Regions from separate parts of the Variovorax sp. 10N432 genome, predicted to be linked through region 2. Evidence: predicted binding sites of a transcription regulator. Region 2 holds the regulator's gene; the other holds the start of a gene.
The links. Region 2 encodes FliA, which starts transcription of late flagellar genes. Its sites were predicted from a motif close to CTAAAGTTTNNNNNNNNNNNGCCGNTA; they were not measured.
Positions count from the first base shown of each region.

Region 1: the regulator FliA is predicted to act here: its motif matches at 1,769-1,795, upstream of flgM (flagellar biosynthesis anti-sigma factor FlgM).

Region 1 is NZ_JBFTHX010000033.1:54,105-59,874, forward strand. Features, by position in the region: gene AC1DF3_RS28280 (zinc-binding dehydrogenase) at 1-967, shown strand, start outside; gene AC1DF3_RS28285 (flagella synthesis protein FlgN) at 999-1,451, opposite strand; gene flgM (flagellar biosynthesis anti-sigma factor FlgM) at 1,448-1,741, opposite strand; gene flgA (flagellar basal body P-ring formation chaperone FlgA) at 1,865-2,566, opposite strand; gene flgB (flagellar basal body rod protein FlgB) at 2,779-3,186, shown strand; gene flgC (flagellar basal body rod protein FlgC) at 3,232-3,627, shown strand; gene AC1DF3_RS28310 (flagellar hook assembly protein FlgD) at 3,648-4,334, shown strand; gene flgE (flagellar hook protein FlgE) at 4,384-5,610, shown strand; gene AC1DF3_RS28320 (flagellar basal body rod protein FlgF) at 5,657-5,770, shown strand, end outside.
Region 2 is NZ_JBFTHX010000024.1:39,426-53,475, forward strand. Features, by position in the region: gene AC1DF3_RS24565 (EAL and HDOD domain-containing protein) at 1-916, shown strand, start outside; gene AC1DF3_RS24570 (CheR family methyltransferase) at 977-1,846, shown strand; gene cheD (chemoreceptor glutamine deamidase CheD) at 1,843-2,502, shown strand; gene AC1DF3_RS24580 (protein-glutamate methylesterase/protein-glutamine glutaminase) at 2,499-3,584, shown strand; gene cheY (chemotaxis response regulator CheY) at 3,615-4,004, shown strand; gene cheZ (protein phosphatase CheZ) at 4,009-4,650, shown strand; gene flhB (flagellar biosynthesis protein FlhB) at 4,770-5,909, shown strand; gene flhA (flagellar biosynthesis protein FlhA) at 5,906-8,002, shown strand; gene flhF (flagellar biosynthesis protein FlhF) at 8,005-10,506, shown strand; gene AC1DF3_RS24610 (MinD/ParA family ATP-binding protein) at 10,517-11,398, shown strand; gene AC1DF3_RS24615 (RNA polymerase sigma factor FliA) at 11,440-12,174, shown strand; gene AC1DF3_RS24620 (porin) at 12,258-13,361, shown strand; gene AC1DF3_RS24625 (hypothetical protein) at 13,479-14,050, shown strand, end outside.

The DNA.
Region 1 (5,770 bases), on a different contig from region 2:
GGCCGCCGACCTGCGCACCGCCAAGGCGTCGGGCACGGCGTCCCGGCCGGTCGTCACCGCCGACATCCCCGAAGCCGCGCTGAAAAGCATGGCCGGTCGCCTGGACCAGTCGATGCAGGTCGGCAACGAAGGCGCCGGCGTGGTCGTCGCCGCGGGTGCCTCGCCCGAGGCCCAGGCGCTGCTGGGCAAGACCGTGGCGGCCCTCGGCGGCGCGATGTACACGCAGTACCGCACGATCGCCGCCGCCCAGTGCATGCCGCTGGCCGAAGGCCAGACGCCGGCCGAGGGCGCGTCCGCCTTCGTCAACCCGCTGACCGCGCTCGGCATGGTCGAGACCATGCGGCGGGAGGGCCACAAGGCCCTGGTCCACACCGCCGCCGCGTCCAACCTGGGGCAGATGCTGAACAGGATCTGCCTGCAGGACGGCATCCCGCTCGTCAACATCGTGCGCAAGAAGGAGCAGGAAGACATCCTGCGCGGCCTCGGCGCGAAGTACGTCTGCAACGCCACTTCGCCGACCTTCATGCAGGACCTGACCGATGCGCTGGTCGCCACCGGCGCCACCCTGGCCTTCGACGCCATCGGCGGCGGCAAGCTGGCCGGGCAAATCCTGACCTGCATGGAAGCGGCACTGAACAAGACCGCCACCGAATACAGCCGCTACGGCTCCAGCACCCACAAGCAGGTCTACATCTACGGCGGCCTCGACCGTGGCCCGACCGAGTTCACGCGCGGTTTCGGCATGACCTGGGGCATGGGGGGCTGGCTGCTGTTCCCGTTCCTGCAGAAGATCGGGCCCGAGGGCGCCGCGAAGCTCAAGGCGCGGGTGGCGGCCGAGCTCAAGACCACCTTCGCCAGCCACTACACGGCGGAACTCTCGCTGGTCGAGGCGCTGGACCTGGCGCAGATCGCCGTCTATTCGCGCCACGCGACCGGCGAGAAGGCCCTGCTCAACCCCAACAAGTGAATCGGCGCCCGCGGAGGGCGCCGAGAAGGCTTCAGCCGAGGGCGAGGCGGTTGCCGCCGCCGGCGGTCTTGCGCACCCCATCGGGGCCGTAGAACAACTGCACGCTCGATTGCAGGAAATGCAGCGCGCGCTGGGTGAAGTCGAGGTGCGTGTGGACCATCGAGCCATTGCGCATGTTGCGCGCCTTGGCGTCCTCGGCCAGTGCCAGCAGGGCGGTCCAGGCCTGGCGCGTGGCTTCGCCGGCGGCCGCCGCTGCGGCTTCGGCGCCGGCGGGGCCGGGTTCGAAGCCCAGTGCGACCTGCGCGGTTTCGCGCTGGCGGTCCAGCGTGGCCATCCGGTCCAGCAGGGCGATCTTCTCGTCGGTGATCGCCGTCAGCTCGCTGAAGCGGGCGTTGGCCATGGCTTGTTCTTCCTGGTCCAGCACGGCGAGGAATTCCTCGACGCAGGTCTTCTCGGCATGCAGGTAGAGCAGCATCGTGTTCATGGCTTGGCTTCCGGATCGAGCAGGTCGCGCACGCTGGCCAGCAGGCCGTCGGCGATGCGGTCGGGGTGGATTTGATAGCGGCCGGCGCGGATGTCCTCGCGGATCGCCGCGACCCGGGCGGCGTCGAAGTCGCCGCCGGGCGTGCCGGGCAGGGTGCGGACCTGGCCCATGGGCTGGGCACCGTCCGTGGCGGGCGCCGCAGCGCCATCGACGCCGCTCGCGGCGGCGGCTTGCGCCTTGGTCGGGCGGCTCTGGGGCGTGGCCGGGAGGCCGGATGGATCGATTTTCAAGATGGTTCCTCAAAGGGCTGACCCGTATATCGGCGGACGCAGCCAGAACTTTAGGTCGGAGTTTGCACAAATTGCGGGCGGCGCCCTAGCTGGAAAACCATGGGGGGCGGCAGCCCGGTGGCCCTATTGGGCGAGCCGGATCTGGCCGTCCTCGGTCGCAACGCCGGTCAGCAGGCGGCCGTCGCGGGTCTTGGCCTGGACGGTGGCGCCGACCTCGGCCCGGGTCAGGGCCTTGCCCTCGGTGCTGATCGTGAATCCGGGGCCCTGGGCCACCAGTTGCACGGTCTGGCCCTGCTGGATCGCGACCACGCCGCGCATCGACTCCTTGCGCAGCGGCGCGCCGGCGGCGATCCGGTTGGTGGCCACCACGCCCTGCAGCGCCGAAGCCTCCGTGACCACCGAGCGCGGCAGGTCGCCGAGGTCGCCGCTGCGCTCGGTGACGTCGGCCTCGCCCAGGGTCTGGCCGGCCTCGATCGCGCGCGCCGCGACGTAGTAGCGGCCCTCGATGGCCACCTGGACCGGCACGAAGCGGGTCCAGGGCTTGTCACCGCGGCAGCGCAGGCCGATGGAGATCCGGCCCCGGGGCGTCGCTCCATTGGGCAGGAAAGCCTCGTAGTCGTCGCAGGGCGGCAGTGCGGCGGTGGCCTTGGTGCTGAAGCTGGGCTTGCCGGGCAGTCCGTTGGACTGCCTCTGCAGCAGGCCTTCGATCGCGGCCCGGGCCGCTTCCGGCAGCTGCTGCGCCGCGGCGCCGTTGGCGCCCGCCATGGCCACCAGGGCGGGGATTGCGATGCGCAGCAAGCGGGTGCTGCAGAAGCGGTGTTGCATGGGGAAGCCTCGGCAAGCGCGGGTGGAAGACAGAAGGGGGACGGACACCGGCGCCAGGAGATTCTAGGAATCGAGCCCACGTCGCGAAGTCGCGAAGTGCTGGCGAAAACCCCCTTTGTTCAGCCCATTGCGAACGCGATGCATGCATAGACTCGCTTTCCATCTGTCGCCATGCCGTCTTGTGCGGACGCGACGTCAACCGATGGAACCCCATGATCGACAAGCTCGATGCGGCGCTCGCCTTCAACCGCGAAGCCCTCAATCTCCGGGCCCAGCGCCAGGAAGTGCTGGCGGCCAATATCGCCCACGCCGACACGCCGAACTACAAGGCGCGTGACTTCGACTTCGCCAGCCGGCTGACGCAGGCGGTGGAGCAGGGCCGGCAGTCGCAGTCCTTCGCGCTCGCCACGACCTCGTCGCGCCACCTGGCCGGCGAGTCGAAATCGATGCCCGACCAGGACCTGCTCTACCGCGTGCCCAGCCAGTCGAGCATCGACGGCAACACGGTCGAGATGGATGCCGAGCGCATCAACTTCGCCGACAACGCGCTGCGCTACGAGTCGAACCTGACGGTGATCAACGCCAAGATCAAGTCGCTGCTGTCGGCTGTGCAGCAGTAAGCGGCAGCCAGAAGAAAGAACGAAATGCCGCTTCCCAGCGCTTCCATGAACATCTTCAACGTGGCGGGTTCCGCCATGGCCGCGCAATCGCAGCGCATGAACGTGACCGCCAGCAACCTCGCCAACGCCGAGAGCGTGGCCGGCCCCGACGGCCAGCCTTACCGCGCCAAGCAGGTGGTGTTCGAGGTCGCGGGCTCGGGCGGGCAGGACATCGGCGGCGTCAAGGTCGCCGGCGTGATCGAGGACACCTCGCCCGCCAAGATGCTCTTCGACCCCAAGAACCCGCATGCCAACGCCGACGGCTATGTCGCGATGCCGAACGTCAACGTGGTCGAGGAGATGACCAACATGATCTCGGCTTCGCGCAGCTACCAGGCCAATGTCGAGGTCCTCAACACCGCCAAGACGCTGATGGTCAAGACACTGACCATCGGCCAGTAACAACACAGCAGAAAGATTCCATGGCCATCACCGACACCTCCTCGATCTCCGGCGCCAACGCGGCCAGCGCAGCGGCCAGCACCGCCAGCGTCTCCAACTCCGACAGCGAGCAGCGCTTCCTGAAGCTGCTGGTGACGCAGCTCAACAACCAGGACCCGCTCAATCCGATGGAGAACGCCGAGCTGACCTCGCAGCTGGCGCAGATGAGCACGGTGAGCGGCATCGAGAAGCTCAACAGCACGCTGTCGGGCCTGGTGAGCCAGACCGGCTCCAACCAGGTGCTGCAGGCGGCCTCGCTGATTGGCTACAACGTGCTGTCGCCGGGCAACACGCTCGCGACCAAGGTGGCGGAAGAGGGCAAGGACCCGGCCGTCCAGGCGTTCGCGGTCCAGCTGCCGGGAACGGCCGCCGATGTCGAGATCAAGATCGTCGACGCCTCGGGCAAGACCGTGCGCACGATCGAGGCCGGCGGCATGACCGAAGGCGTCAACGCCGTCACCTGGGACGGCAAGGACGACGCCGGAAACGTGGTGCCCGCGGGCAGCTACAAGTTCACCGTGGCCGCCAGCAACGGCGGCACGGCCGTGGAAGCCACGGCACTGACCTTCGCGCAGGTCGCGGCGGTCAAGCAGGGTGCGACCGGCGTCACGCTCGAACTGGCGTCGGGCCAGAGCATCGCGCTGTCCGACGTGCGCATGTTCCTCTGAGGCGCAGCGTGCTTCTCTTTTCTTCATTGCTTCGAAACAAGGATTCATCATGAGCTTTTCCCAGGGCGTCAGCGGGCTCGGCGTGGCCGCCGCGAACCTCGATGTGATCGGCAACAACATCGCCAACTCCGGCACCATCGGCTTCAAGTCCGCGGCCGCGACTTTTCAGGACATCTATGCCGGTTCGCGGATCGGGCTCGGCGCCTCGGTGTCGGGCGTGGTGCAGAACTTCACGCAGGGCGTGACCCAGAGCAGCAGCCGTCCGCTGGACGTCGCGATCCTGAGCGGCGACGGCTTCTTCCGCATGGCCAGCACCAGCGGCGAGATCATGTACACCCGCAACGGCCAGTTCACCAAGGACAAGGACGGCTACATCGTCAACGCCAACGGGCTGCGCCTGACCGGCTACGGCGTCAATGCCAGCGGCGGCATCAACGGCGGCACGCCGGCGGCGATCCAGATCCCGACCCAGGCCATGACGCCGAACGCGACCACCGGCGTCGACGCCGAGTTCAACCTCGACGCCCGCAGCACGGTGCCGACCAAGACGCCGTTCAACCCGACCGATTCGGCCACCTTCAACTACTCCAACGCCGCCGGCCCGGTCTACGACTCGCTCGGCAACGCGCACGACCTGTCGGTCTACTTCGTGAAGACCGCCGCCAACGCGTGGGACGTCTACGCCACGGCCGACGGCGTGCCGCTCAACGCCGGCGCCCCGATCTCCGGCGCCGCGCCCGGCATGACCTTCGACACCAACGGCAACCTCACCGCGCCTGCGAGCGGCGCGATCACCCTGCCGGCCATGACCTTCCCGAACGGATCGTCGCCGGTCAACATCAAGCTAGACCTCTCGGGCACCACGCAGTTCGGCACCGCCAACGGCATGAGCAAGCTGAGCCAGGACGGCTACACCTCCGGCGTGCTGACGTCCTTCTCGGTCAATCCGGACGGCACGATCACCGGCAAGTTCTCCAACGAGCAGTCCAAGCTGCTGGGCCAGGTGGTGCTTTCCTCCTTCGCGAACCCGAACGGCCTCGAGCCCAAGGGCGACAACATGTACGCCGAGACCCAGGCCTCGGGCGCGGCCCTCACCAGCACGCCGGGCGAAGGCACCAAGCAGGGCTCGCTGGCCGCGGGTGCGCTGGAGTCCTCCAACGTCGACCTGACCGCCGAGCTGGTCAACCTGATCGTCGCGCAGCGCAACTACCAGGCCAACGCACAGACCGTGAAGACGCAGGACCAGGTCATGCAGACGCTGATGAACATCCGCTGACGCGGGGTTCCGAGCAGACGCAGCCTCTCAACACCAGGAGCACACAGTGGATCGAATGTTGTATGTCGCGATGAGCGGCGCCAAGCAGGCCATGGAGCAGCAGGCCTCGGTCGCCAACAACATGGCGAACGTCTCGACCCCGGGTTTCCGGGCGCAGATC
Region 2 (14,050 bases):
CTCGATGCTGCTCTTCCTGCGCGAGCAGGGCTTCGGCTTCATGCTGAAGGATGCCGACGGCCTGCCGGCCGATCCGGAGCTGCGCGAGATCATCACGCACCTCGACGTCGGTGACGGCGACCCCGAGCGCGTGGCGCGGGTGCGCGCCGAGGAGCAGCAAGGCCGGGCGCCGGTGCAGCTGATCGCCACGCGCATCGACACCTGGGCCCAGGCCGGGGCCTGCGCCGACCTGCGGGTCGACATCTTCGTCGACGGCGCGCTCGCGCACCCGCCGGTGAAGGAGGGCGGCGATGCACTGCAGCCCGAGTCGGTGATGATCGTGCGGCTGATGCACATGATCCAGCGCAACGAGAACGTGCGCAGCATCGAATCGGCGCTCAAGCGCGACGCGGCCCTGACCTACCGGCTGCTGCGTCACATCAATTCGCCCGCCATCGGCGCGGGTGTCGAGATCCATTCCCTGCGCCACGCGGTGGCGATGCTGGGCTACGCGCCGCTGTTCCGCTGGCTGTCCGTGCTGCTGGCCACCAGCAACCGGGCCGCGGCGCCGTTCATGACCAAGAAGGCGATCACGCGCGGCCGCTTCGTCGAGCTGATGGGCCAGGGGATGCTGCCGCCCGGCGAGGCCGACAACCTCTTCGTGGTCGGCATGTTCTCCTTGATCGACCAACTGCTCGGCGTGCCGATGACGGAGGTGCTCGCCAAGGTGCAGCTCGCGGGGTCGGTGCAGCAGGCGATCCTGGCGCGCGAAGGCGTCTATGCGCCCTTCCTCGCGCTGGCGGAGGCCTGCGAAACCGACGCCGCCCAGGCCGCCCGGCTGTCGGAGGCCCTGTTCGTGGGATCGGGCCAGGTCAACGCAGCGCACCTGGCGGCGATGGTCTGGTCCCAGGAAGCCGACGCCCACGACGCAAGCTGATGCAGCGCGAGCAGCAAGGTATTTGTCCCGTTGATCGAACCATTGGAAAAGAAGCTCGCTATGTACATTGAGACCCAGGCACCGACGTCCACCGTGAGCACCGAATTTCTCTTCACCGACAGCGATTTCTCGAAGGTCCGCGCGATGATCCATCGGCGGGCCGGGATCGCGCTGGGCGAGCAGAAGCGGCAGATGGTCTACAGCCGCCTGTCGCGCCGGCTGCGCGAGCTGCGGCTGCCGGAGTTCTCCTCCTACCTCGAGTTGCTGGAGTCGCGCCAGGACGGCGACGAGTGGCAGTCGTTCATCAATTCGCTGACCACCAACCTGACGTCGTTCTTCCGCGAGGCGCACCACTTCCCGGTGCTGGCCGAGCACGTGCGCAAGGCCAGGGAGCCGGTCACGATCTGGTGCTCGGCGGCCTCGACCGGCGAGGAGCCCTATTCGATCGCGATCACGCTGATCGAGGCGCTGGGCGACAAGGCCAACGCGGCCCGGGTGATCTCGACCGACATCGACACCGCGGTGCTGGCCAAGGCCCAGGCGGGCGTCTTCACCGCCGATCAGGTCAAGGCGCTGTCGCCCGAGCGGCTGCGCCGCTTCTTCAACAAGGGCACCGGGTCGAATGCCGGCAAGGTGCGCATCCGCCCCGAGGTCGCGCAGTTGGTGAAGTTCTCGCGCCTCAACCTGCTCGACCCGTCCTGGTCGGTCAAGGAGCCGCTGGATGCGATCTTCTGCCGCAACGTGATGATCTATTTCGACAAGCCGACGCAGAAGAAGGTGCTCGACCGCTTCGCGCCGCTGCTGAAGACCAACGGCCTGCTGTTCGCGGGCCATTCGGAGAACGCCTCGCTGGTCAACCAGACCTTCAGGCCGCTCGGGCAGACGGTGTACGAGCTGGCGCGCGCAAAGGGCAAGGCAGGGGTGCCATGAATGCTGTCGTGCCGGGGTCGCTGGCCAACCATCACTATTTCGACCGCGACGTCGGCAGCATGGCAGTCAAGCTGCTGCCTTCCGAGTACTTCGTGACCACCACCGACACGGTGCTGACCACGGTGCTGGGGTCGTGCGTGTCGGCCTGCATCCTCGACACCGACAACGGCGTCGCCGGCATGAACCACTTCATGCTGCCGGAGGAGGGCGACTCGGTCGCCCGCGACGCCACCGAGTCGATGCGCTACGGCGCCTACGCGATGGACGTGCTGATCCGCGAGTTGATCCGCTCCGGCGCCCGGCGCGAGCGGCTGCAGGCCAAGGTGTTCGGCGGCGCCGCGGTGCTGGCCAACATGACGACCCTCAACATCGGCGACCGCAATGCCGATTTCGTGCTGCGCTACCTCAAGTCCGAACGCATCAGCGTCGCGGCCCAGGACCTGCGCGGCCAGCATGCGCGCCGCGTCTGCTTCATGCCGGCGAGCGGCAAGGCGGTGGTGCGCAAGCTGCGGGGGCAGAACGACGTGCAGGCGATCCAGCGCGAGGAGGGCGAGCTGCTGCGCATGGCCCTGCCGCGACCGGCGCTCGACCTGCGCAAAACCAACGGCCCGGTCGGCGAGAGCCCGCCGTGGGCCAGAAGCAAAGGAAGCTGGTGAGCGCGAACAAGATCAAGGTGCTGTGCGTCGACGACTCGGCGTTGATACGCAGCGTGATGACCGAAATCATCAACAGCCAGCCGGACATGACGGTGGTGGGAACGGCCGCCGATCCGCTGGTGGGGCGCGACCTCATCAAGGTCACCAACCCAGACGTGCTGACGCTGGACGTCGAGATGCCGCGCATGGACGGCCTCGAGTTCCTCGAGAAGCTGATGCGGCTGCGGCCGATGCCGGTGGTGATGGTGTCGTCGCTGACCGAGCGCGGGTCGGAGATCGCGCTGCGCGCGCTCGAACTGGGCGCGATCGACTTCGTGACCAAGCCGCGGCTGGGCGTGCGCGACGGCCTGCTCAACTACACCGAGCTGATCGCCGCCAAGATCCGCACCGCCGCCAGTGCACGGCTGCTGCCGTCGCGGCATGCCGCGTCGGCCCGGCCGGCGGGCGAGCACGCGCCCGAGGCACTGCTGCGCAGCCCGTTGCTGAGCACCGAGAAGCTGATCATCATCGGCGCCTCCACCGGCGGCACCGAGGCGATCCGCGAGGTGCTGCAGCCGCTGCCGCCGGACAGTCCCGCAATCCTGATCGCGCAGCACATGCCCTCGGGCTTCACCAAGTCCTTCGCCCAGCGGCTCGACGGCCTGTGCCGCATCACGGTCAAGGAAGCCGAGCACGGCGAGCGGGTGCTGCCGGGCTATGCCTACATCGCGCCGGGTGGCTTCCACCTGTCGCTCGGCCGCAGCGGCGCCAACTATGTGGCGCATCTCGACCAGGAGCCGCCGGTGAACCGGCACCGCCCTTCGATCGACGTGCTGTTCGACTCGGCCGCCAGGCATGCCGGCAAGAACGCGATCGGAATGATCCTCACCGGCATGGGCAAGGACGGCGCCGAGGGGCTGCTGCGCATGAAGCGCGCCGGCGCCCACACCTTCGCCCAGGACGAGGCGAGCTGCGTCGTCTTCGGTATGCCGAAGGAAGCCATCGCGATCGGCGCGGCCGACGAGGTGGCGCCGCTGGGCGAGATGGCGCGCCGCGTGCTGGCGCACCTGCGCACCTTCGGTGCGCGCACGAATCGGGTTTGACAACGAACTGTTTGAGTGGAGAGAAACGTGATTGACAAGAGCATCAAGATCCTGGTCGTGGATGACTTCCCGACCATGCGCCGCATCGTGCGCAACCTGTTGAAGGAGCTCGAGTTCCTCAACGTCGATGAAGCGGAGGACGGCGCCGCCGGCCTCGAGAAACTGCGCGGCGGCAGTTTCGGCTTCGTGGTGTCGGACTGGAACATGCCCAACATGGACGGCCTGACCATGCTGCAGAACATTCGCGCCGATCCCGAGTTGGGCAAGCTGCCGGTGCTGATGGTCACGGCCGAAGCCAAGAAGGAAAACATCGTCGCGGCGGCCCAGGCCGGCGCGAACGGCTATGTGGTCAAGCCTTTCACGGCCGCCACGCTCGAAGAGAAGATCACCAAGATCTTCGAAAAACTGGCGAAGGGGTGAGGCCATGAGCAAGAACGCGTTCGACGCCGAACAAGGGAACACCGCTGAAGAGTTGCTGGGCCGCATCGGGCAGTTGACGCGTCAGTTGCGCGAAGGACTGCGCGAGCTGGGCCTCGACAAGGAAGTCGCCAAGGCGGCGCAGGCCATTCCCGATGCGCGCGACCGGCTGGCCTACGTCGCCGCGACCACCGAGCGGGCGGCCCATCGCGCGCTCAATGCCATCGATGTCGCGCAGCCGCTGCAGGAGGGGCTGGCGAGCGACGCCAAGGGCCTGAGCAAGCGCTGGGACGAGTGGTTCGCCGACCCGATCGAGCTCGACCATGCGCGCGAGCTCGTGATGGACACGCGCGGCTTCCTGCAGGACGTGCCGCAGAAGACCAATGCCATCAACTCGCAGCTGATGGAAATCCTGATGGCGCAGGACTTTCAGGACCTGACGGGCCAGGTCATCAAGAAGATGATGGAAGTGGTCAACGACGTCGAGACCCAGCTGCTGCAGGTGCTGATCGACAACTCGCCGGCCGAGAAGCGGCAGGAGATCGTCAGCAACAGCCTGCAGAACGGCCCGCAGATCGTGCCCGGCAATCCCGATGCGGTGGCCGACCAGTCGCAGGTCGACGATCTGCTGGAGAGCCTTGGCTTCTGAGGCCTCGATCGAGCGAGAAGGAGGGCGATTGCGCTCTTGATCGGGCGATTGTTCCGGCCCTCCGAATCGAATAATCAGTCATGTGCAGGCGTTTCTCGCCTGCTGCTCCAGGAGCATGAATGGCTGAGGAAAGCGATCTCGAAAAAACGGAACCCGCCTCCGAGCGGCGCCTCGAAAAGGCGCGCGAGGAAGGCAATGTGGCCCGCTCCCGCGAGCTGACCACGCTGGTGATGCTGTCGACGGCCATCGGCGGGCTCTGGTTCACCGCCGAGTCGCTCGGCGCCACCCTCAGCGCCGCCTTGCGCCGCGGCCTGCAGTTCGAGCGCGGCATCGCCTACGAGCCCCAGCAGATGCTGGCCCGCACCGCCTGGATGGTGATGCAGACCTTGCTGGCGATGGCCCCCCTGTTCGCCATGATGGTGGTGGCCGCGGTGGTGGCGCCGATGATGCTCGGCGGCTGGCTGCTGTCGGGCAAGGCGGTCTCGCCGAACTTCGGCAAGCTCGACCCGCTGGCCGGAATCGCGCGCATGTTCTCGACCCAGTCGCTGGCCGAGCTGATCAAGGCACTCGCCAAGTCGCTGCTGATCGGCGGCGTCGCCTACCTGGTCATCATGGATGACCTCGAGCACGTCATGGCGCTGCTCGGCCAGCCCGAGTCGACCGCCTTGCCGCACACCATCATGCTGGTCGGGCGCAGCTGCGCCCTGATCGCGGCGGCGCTGGTGCTGGTGGCGCTGGTCGACGTGCCCTGGCAGCTCTGGACCTACTACAAGAAACTGCGCATGTCGCGCGAGGACGTGCGCCAGGAGCACAAGGAAAGCGAAGGCGACCCGCACATCAAGGCCCAGATCCGCCGCCAGCAGCAGGCGATCGCCAAGCGCCGGATGATGGCCGAGGTGCCGAAGGCGGACATCGTGGTCACCAACCCGACCCATTTCGCGGTCGCGCTGAAGTACATCGACGGCGCCATGCGCGCCCCGCGCGTGGTGGCCAAGGGCACCGACCTGGTGGCGCAGCGCATCCGCGAGATCGCGGCCGACAACAAGGTCGCGATCCTCGAGGCGCCGCCGCTCACGCGGGCGCTCTACAAGCACACCCGCCTGGGCGACGAGATTCCCTCGGGCCTCTACACCGCCGTGGCCGAGGTGCTGGCCTGGGTCTATCAGCTCAAGCGCTGGAAATCCGAAGGCGGCGAGGCGCCGCGCATGCCGACCGACGTCGCCGTTCCTGACGAACTTCAATACACCGTGCCCGTATGAACGCGATGACCAACCTGATGCGTCTGCCGACGCAGTTCTTCTCCGGCAACCAGTTCAAGGGACTGGCCGGGCCGATTCTCATCATCATGATCCTGAGCATGATGGTGCTGCCGCTGCCGGCCTTCCTGCTCGACCTGCTGTTCACCTTCAACATCGCGCTGTCGGTGATGGTGCTGCTGGTCAGCATGTACACCATGAAGGCGCTCGACTTCGCCGCCTTCCCCGCCGTGCTGCTGTTCTCGACCCTGCTGCGGCTGTCGCTCAACGTGGCCTCCACCCGCGTGGTGCTGATGCACGGCCACACCGGCCCCGATGCCGCCGGCAAGGTGATCGAGGCCTTCGGCCACTTCCTGGTCGGCGGCAACTTCGCGGTCGGCGTGATGGTCTTCATCATCCTGGTGCTGATCAACTTCATGGTGATCACCAAGGGTGCGGGCCGGATCGCCGAGGTCGGCGCGCGCTTCATGCTCGACGCCATGCCCGGCAAGCAGATGGCGATCGACGCCGACCTCAACGCCGGGCTGATCGGCGAGGACATCGCCCGCAAGCGCCGCACCGAAGTCGCGCAGGAGGCCGACTTCTACGGCTCGATGGACGGCGCCAGCAAGTTCGTGCGCGGCGACGCGGTTGCGGGCTTGCTGATCATGGTCATCAACATCATCGGCGGCCTGGTGGTCGGCGTGGCGCAGCACGGGCTCGACTTCTCGACCGCCGGCAAGACCTACACGCTGCTGGCGATCGGCGACGGCCTGGTGGCGCAGATCCCGGCGCTGGTGATCTCGACCGCGGCCGGCGTGATCGTCTCGCGCGTGACCACCGACGAGGACGTCGGCAGCCAGCTCACGGGCCAGCTGTTCTCCAACCCGCAGGTGCTGTTCCTGACCGCCGGCATCATCGGCCTGATGGGCCTGATCCCGGGCATGCCGAACCTGGCTTTCCTGCTCATCGCCGGCGGCCTCGCCTGGCTCGGCCACAACCTGCTCAAGCGCAAGCCGAAGCAGGCGGCCGAAAAAGCCGCCGCCGCGGCCCAGGCCGCGCTGCCGGCAGCCCCCGAGGCGGCCGAAGCCAGCTGGGACGACATCGCGCTGGTCGATCCGCTCGGCATGGAGGTCGGCTACCGGCTGATCCCGCTGGTCGACCAGTCGCAGCAGGGCGAGCTGCTCGGCCGCATCAAGAGCATCCGCAAGAAGATCGCGCAGGAGATCGGCTTCCTGGTGCCGGTGGTTCACATCCGCGACAACCTCGAGATCAAGCCGAACACCTATGTCATCAGCCTGAAGGGGGTGGAGATCGGGCGCGGCGAGGCCTTCCCGAACCAGTGGATGGCGATCAACCCGGGACAGGTCACGGGCAGCCTGCCCGGCACGCCGACCCAGGACCCGGCCTTCGGCCTGCCGGCGGTGTGGATCGACGGCAACCTGCGCCAGCAGGCGCAGATCCACGGCTACACGGTGGTCGATGCCTGCACCGTGATGGCGACCCACCTCAACCACCTGATCCAGACCCATGCCGCCGAGCTGCTGGGCCGCCAGGAAGTGCAGCAGCTGCTCGACCAGATCGCCAAGACGGCGCCGAAGCTGACCGAGGACCTGGTGCCGAAGCTGATCTCGCTGAGCACGCTGCACAAGGTGCTGCAGAACCTGCTCGGGGAAGAGGTGCCGATCCGTGACATGCGCACCATCCTCGACGTGCTGGCCGAGCATGCGCCGACCGTCAAGGACGCGACCGAACTCACGACGCTGGTCCGCCTGGCCCTGGGCCGCGCGATCACGCAGCAGCTGTTCCCGGGCGATGCCGAGCTGCAGGTGATCGGGCTCGACGGCTCGCTCGACAGCGTGCTGCAGCAGGCCATGACCAGCAGCAGCGGCATCGAGCCCGGCCTGGCCGACAACCTGCTGCGCCAGGCGCAGGCCGCCATCGTGCGCCAGGAGCAGATGGGCCTGGCGCCGGTGCTGGTCGTCCAACACGCATTGCGCGTGCTGCTGTCGCGCTTCCTGCGCCGCAGCCTGCCGCAACTCAAGGTGCTCTCCCATGCGGAGATCCCTGACTCTCGCAACATCAAGATCACCGCCACCATCGGAGGAAGAGTTTGAACATGTCTACAGACGTGCGGACCACGGCCCGCAAATTCGTCGCGGCGACCAGCCGCGAAGCCCTGCGCCTGGTCCGCGAGGCACTCGGTGCCGAAGCCATCGTGCTGAACCATCGCGCGACACCCGAGGGCGTCGAGATCGTCGCCATGGTCGAAGGCGAGATGACGCAGGCGGTGGCGAGTGCCGCGCCGGTCGTGCCTGTCAGGGCGCCGCTGCCGGCAGCGCCGGTCGCCCCGGTGATGCCGGTCGCCCCGGCAATGCCGGCGCTGCCGGCGATGGCGATGCCCGTGGCCGCCCCGGCCGTCGCGCCGGCGCCCGCCGCCCCCGTGGCCCGCGCGCCCGCCGCTGCGCCCGCACCGGCCGACATGGTCATGAACGAGCTCCATTCGATGCGCGGCATGCTCGAGGAGCAGCTCGCCAGCGTGGTCTGGAACGACCGCCAGCGCCAGGACCCGGTGCGCGGCCGCCTGCTGCGCACCTTGCTCGGTGCCGGCTTCAGCGCCAAGCTGTCGAAGGCCATGCTCGAGAAGCTCCCGACCGGCCAGAGCTATGCCGAAGGCATGGCCTTCGCGCGTGCCGAACTGATTCGCGCGGTGCCGGTGCACGAGGACGAGGACGCCCTGCTCGCGCAAGGCGGCGTGTATGCGCTCATGGGCCCGACCGGGGTCGGCAAGACCACCACCACCGCCAAGCTGGCGGCGCGCTGCGTGATGCGCTTCGGTGCCGACAAGCTGGCCCTGGTGACCACCGACAGCTACCGCATCGGCGCCTACGAGCAGCTGCGCATCTACGGCCAGATCCTCGACGTGCCGGTGTTCGCGGTCAAGGATGCGGCCGACCTGCACCTGGTGCTGCAGGACCTGCGCGACAAGCACATGGTGCTGATCGACACGGTCGGCATGAGCCAGCGCGACCGCTCGGTGTCGGACCAGATCGCGATGCTGTGCAACAGCCACCGCCCGGTCAAGCGGCTGCTGCTGCTCAACGCCACCAGCCACGGCGACACCCTCAACGAGGTGGTGCATGCCTATCGCAACGGCGGTGGCGGCAACGAGCTGGCGGGCTGCATCTTCACCAAGGTCGACGAGGCCACCCATCCCGGCGCGCTGATCGACACCGTCATCCGCCACCGGCTGCCGGTGCACTACATCTCCAGCGGGCAGAAGGTGCCCGAGAACCTCATGCTGGCGGACCGCGCGCAGCTGGTCGACAGCGTGTTCCAGCCGCGCCGCCACAACCCCCTGTTCGTGCCGGCCGAGGCCGACATGCAGGACGACGCCGCGGGCGCGGCGCCGTCGGCCCAGGTCGTGCAGGCGCAGGCCGAGGCCGAGCGGCTGCGGCTGCAATACCAGAACCTGATCCGCGCCATGGCGCACGATGCCCAGGAACTGGCGACCGCGGCCGGCGCGCTGGCCGGTGCCCAGATCGGCTTCGAGGGCGCACGCCGGCTGTGGCGCAACGCGGGTGACGAGGCGGTTGGCCAGAAGGCCGTGCTGGAGGACCTGATGGTGCAGGCGCGCAGCGAGGTCGCAGCCGGCTGCGAGACGCACGTGCTGGCGCTCTCGGGCCAGGTCGGCCTGCGATCCGACGAGGGCGGCGACGCCTACGAATGCCAGGGCAGCTTGCTGCTGTCGGATCGCAGCGGCCTGCCGCTGGCGGCGCCCAACCAGTGGCTGTCGACGGCGGCGGTGGCCGGGGGCGCGGAGACGCGGCGCAAGCCGGGGCTGCGCCAGGTCCAGTGGTTGCGCCAACAGTCGCTCGGCCGCACGCTGGTGCACGTGCTGCCGCGCCTGCCGATGCCCGAGTCGATGGTCGAGTGGCAGGCCCAGGGCCAGCGCTGGCTGGCGCGCGCGCCCGGCGCGACGGCGGTGATCGACCCCGTGACCGAAGCGCCGGGCAAGCTGGCCCGGCTCGGCCTCGAATTCGGCCCGGCGCGCCCCGTGAGCTTCCGCGGCAAGCCGGCGCTGCAATGCGAGGCACAGGCCGAGGTGCTGCTGCGCCTCGGCGCCTCGGCGACGATCGACCGCCAGTCGCTGCCGCTGCTGCGCTGCGTCGTCACCCGCGTCCTCGATGCACGCGGCCAGAAGATCCTGGCCCAGAGCTACCTGCTGTCGAACCTCGGCAGCGAGGTGAGCGCGCAGCAGCTCGCGCAATGGCAGGGCTGGGCGGCGGAGGCCGATCCCTGCTTCCGCCTGCTGCGCCAGGGCGTGCAGCTGATCGGCGGCATGGGCGAACTGGGCGATCCGGACATGATGAAGCGGCTGCTGATCGCCGGCCAGGTCGGCACCACCGTGTGGCGGCTGCTGCAGGCCAGGGGCGAGTGGGCCGACCGCACGCGGGTGCTGCTGAACCAGCTCTCGGGCCGCCCGGCGCGCTCGAGCCGGCCGCTGACCGGCAACGCGCTGTATGTCGGCGTGGGCAAGCTCTTCATGCTGCTCGAGGCCCTGGGCACCGAGTCCACCGCGCCGACGCAGCCGGCCCGGGTGCTGGCGCCGCAAGGTTGAGGAGCCGCACATGACCAAGCTGGTTGCAGATCAGGCCGACGGATTGCGGCGCCTGCTGGCCCATACGCCCACGCGCGTCGTCGCGGTCGCGGCCATGGGCCCGGGCGGCGGCGCCACGGAGGCCGCCATGAACCTCGGCGCGGCCCTTGTCCAGCAGGGCAGGGACGTGCTGGTGCTCGACGAACACGGCGGGACGGCAGCGGCGATTTGCGCCGCCTGGGCGATCGATCCGCTCGGCGACCTGGCCGACGTGGCCGACCGGCGGCTGACCTGCGAGGGCGCGATCGCCCGGGCCGGCTGCGGTGTCGGCGTGCTGCCGGCGCCGCTCGGCGACCGGCATGCCGAGATCGATCCGCGCCTGCTGTGCCGCGGCGGCGTGGTGCTGATCGCCGCCCGGATCGACGGCGAAGGCCGGCTGTCGGCGCTGGCCCAGGCAGCCGACGAGCTGCTGCTGGTGCTGCAGCCGAACGCCGCGTCGATCACTTCGGCGTACGCGGGCATCAAGCGCCTGCACTATGCGCATGGACTGAAGCAGCTGCGCTTCCTGGTCGACGGCGTGGCCGGGCCCGAGGAGGCGCAGCAGATCACCACCAACCTCGCGAGCACCGGCAGCCGCTACCTCGCGGTGTCGCTGGAAGCGGCCGGGTGGGTGCGCGCCGATCCGCATCTGGCGGACGCCCGCCGGCTGCGCCAGAGCGTGGTCGAGGCCTTCCCGGCCAGCGCGGCGGCGGTCGACTTCCGCCGCGTCGCGGTCGACATGGGCGGCTGGCCCTGGCGCACGCGTGCGCCCGCGGCCCGTCCCGCCCGCGCCGTGGCGCCGCCATCGCACGGGCCGCGGGTCGAGCTGCCGCGGGGCCGTGCGATGGCCGCGGCGCGCTTCGCCATCGCCTGAGCCGGCGAACCGAACAACCGACATGCAACGAAGGAGCGCACGTGTACACCGCACAGGGCACCATTGAGAAGTCTCACCTGCTGGCGCAGCACCAGCCGCTGGTCCGGCGCATCGCGCTGCAGATGATCGCCAAGCTGCCCGCGAGCGTCGAGCTCGACGACCTGATCCAGGCCGGCATGCTGGGCCTGCTGGACGCATCGAGCCGCTACCAGGACAACAAGGGCGCGCAGTTCGAGACCTTCGTGAGCCAGCGCATCCGTGGCGCCATGCTCGACGAGCTGCGCGCGAGCGACTGGGGCTCTCGCGGGCTGCGCCAGTCGGCGCGGGCGGTCGAGAAGGCGGTCCATGCGCTCGAGCACCGGCTCGGCCGGGCGCCCACCGAAGGGGAGATCGCGAAGGAGATGAAGATCGACCTCGAGGCCTACCAGTCGCTGCTGCAGGAGATCCAGGGCTGCCAGCTGGTCTATGTCGAGGACTTCGCCAAGGGCGAGGCCGAGAACCCCTTCCTCGACCTGCATGCGCAACAGGCGCGCAAGGGCCAGGGCGCGAGCGACGACCCGCTCGAGCAGCTGATGGAGAGCGGCTTCCGCCACCAGCTGATCGATGCCATCTCGGCGCTGCCCGAGCGCGACCAGCTGCTGCTCAACCTGTACTACGAGGAGGAGCTGAACCTGCGCGAGATCGGCGCCATCCTCGAAGTGAGCCAGAGCCGGGTCTGCCAGCTGCACAGCCAGGCGATCAGCCGGCTGCGGGCCCGGCTGAAGGACATCCTCTAGGCGCGAAATCGTCGCCTCCGGTGCGCATCGCTCGTCTATCATCGCCGGCGGAGCGGGTGCGCAATGCGCAGAGGAGCAGCCCAATGAACAGAGCCAGTCTTGCGGCCATCGCGGGGAGTGCCTTGTGCGCCTCGGGAGCGGCCTTCGCCCAGACGAGCCAGGTGCAGGGCCCGGTCACCGGCAGCAGCGTCACGCTGTTCGGCGTGGCCGACGCGGCGGTGGCCTACGGCAGCGGCAGCATCGCCACCAAGACCCAGCTGATCAGCAGCGGCAACACCGCCTCGCGCCTCGGCTTTCGCGGCATCGAGGATCTGGGCGGCGGCCTGGGGGCGGGCTTCTGGCTCGAAGCGGGCGTCAGTCTGGACACCGGCACCGGGGTCGCGGGCAACACCAACAACCAGGCGAGCGGTGTCACCTCGGCCGACGCCTTGAGCTTCAACCGTCGCTCCACGATCAGCCTGTTCGATCTCTGGGGCGAGCTGCGGCTGGGCCGCGATTTCACGGCCCACTACCGCAACCGCACCGACGTCGATCCCTTCGACAACAACGGCGTCGGCACGATCCAGCCGCAGGCCGGCTCGATCGCCGGGCCGACTTCGCCCCGGGCCTCGAACATGGTGGGCTATTTCCTGCCGCCGGGCCTGGGCGGCTTCTTCGGCGAAGTGCAGTACTTCATGGGCGAGAACCAGAAGCACACGCCGGGCGCCGACGACGGCACCGGCTTCAGCGGCCGCGTGGGCTGGCGCTCGGGCCCCTTCGGGATCGCGGTCGCGACGGCCCTCACCGACTACCAGCAGACCCCGACCAACGGCGACATCCGATCGACCAATGTCGGCGCCAGCTACGACTTCCAGATCGTCGAGGTCTCGGCCGGCTACTACCGCGACAAGGTCGAGAGCTTCCAGCCCGTCACCGCGACCGGCTATGCGGTCGGCTTCATCGTGCCGGTCGGCATCGACCAGATCAAGTTCGCCTGGTCGCGCTACGGCACCGATGCCATCGGCGATCCGGCGGCGCGCAAGCTGTCCCTGGGCTATGTCTACAGTTTCTCGAAGCGCTCGGTGGCCTATGCGACCTACTCGCACCTGAGCAACAGCGGCGGCTCGGCGGTCGGCCTGAACGGCTCGATCACGGCGCCCGACCGCAGTTCGAACGGGTACGACCTCGGGTTGCGCCACAGCTTCTGATCGGGGCTGGTTCCGTCCGGGCGGCGGGGGGGCCGCCAGCCAGCGCTTGCCATCAAGAATTTGTTACAGTGTGTTTCATTCGAAAACACAACAACACAACTTGGTGGAGACCAGCGAATGAGAAAGTGGAACCTTGCCGCAGGCATCCTGGCTGCGGTGGCTTTGGCATCGTGTGGCGGCGGTGGAGGCGGCGGCGGCGGAGGCCTGGCGGGCTTTGCCGCCAAGCCGGCCTTGACCACCTCGGTGAAGATCAACGGGCAGGCCGCGACGGCCCAGAGCGCGGACCTGTACGCCGTGAAGCCCGGCGACAAGGTGGAGATCACGCCGAGCCAGAACGTCTCCTGGACCAGCAGCAGTGCGCCGGCCGGCATCACCGCCAACGCCCTGGCCAGCACGCCCACCCAATGGAGCGCGCAGCTGGTCAACGAGACCGCCTCGGCGGCCACCTACACGGTGACCGCGTCGGCAAGCGCCGATGCGTCAAGCACCAGGTCGCTGCAGTTCGCCGTGTCGGGCGGCGATGCGCGCAACGGAAGCTACAAGGCCTTCGCCACCAACGGCAGCCGGCAGACCCTCGCGCTCAACTTCGACACCGGCGCCTACAGCTGGACCGACAGCAACAATGCCGTCGTCAGCGGCAGCTTTGCCGCGGATGCGAATGAGGCTGGCACCTATGTGTTCCAGTCCGC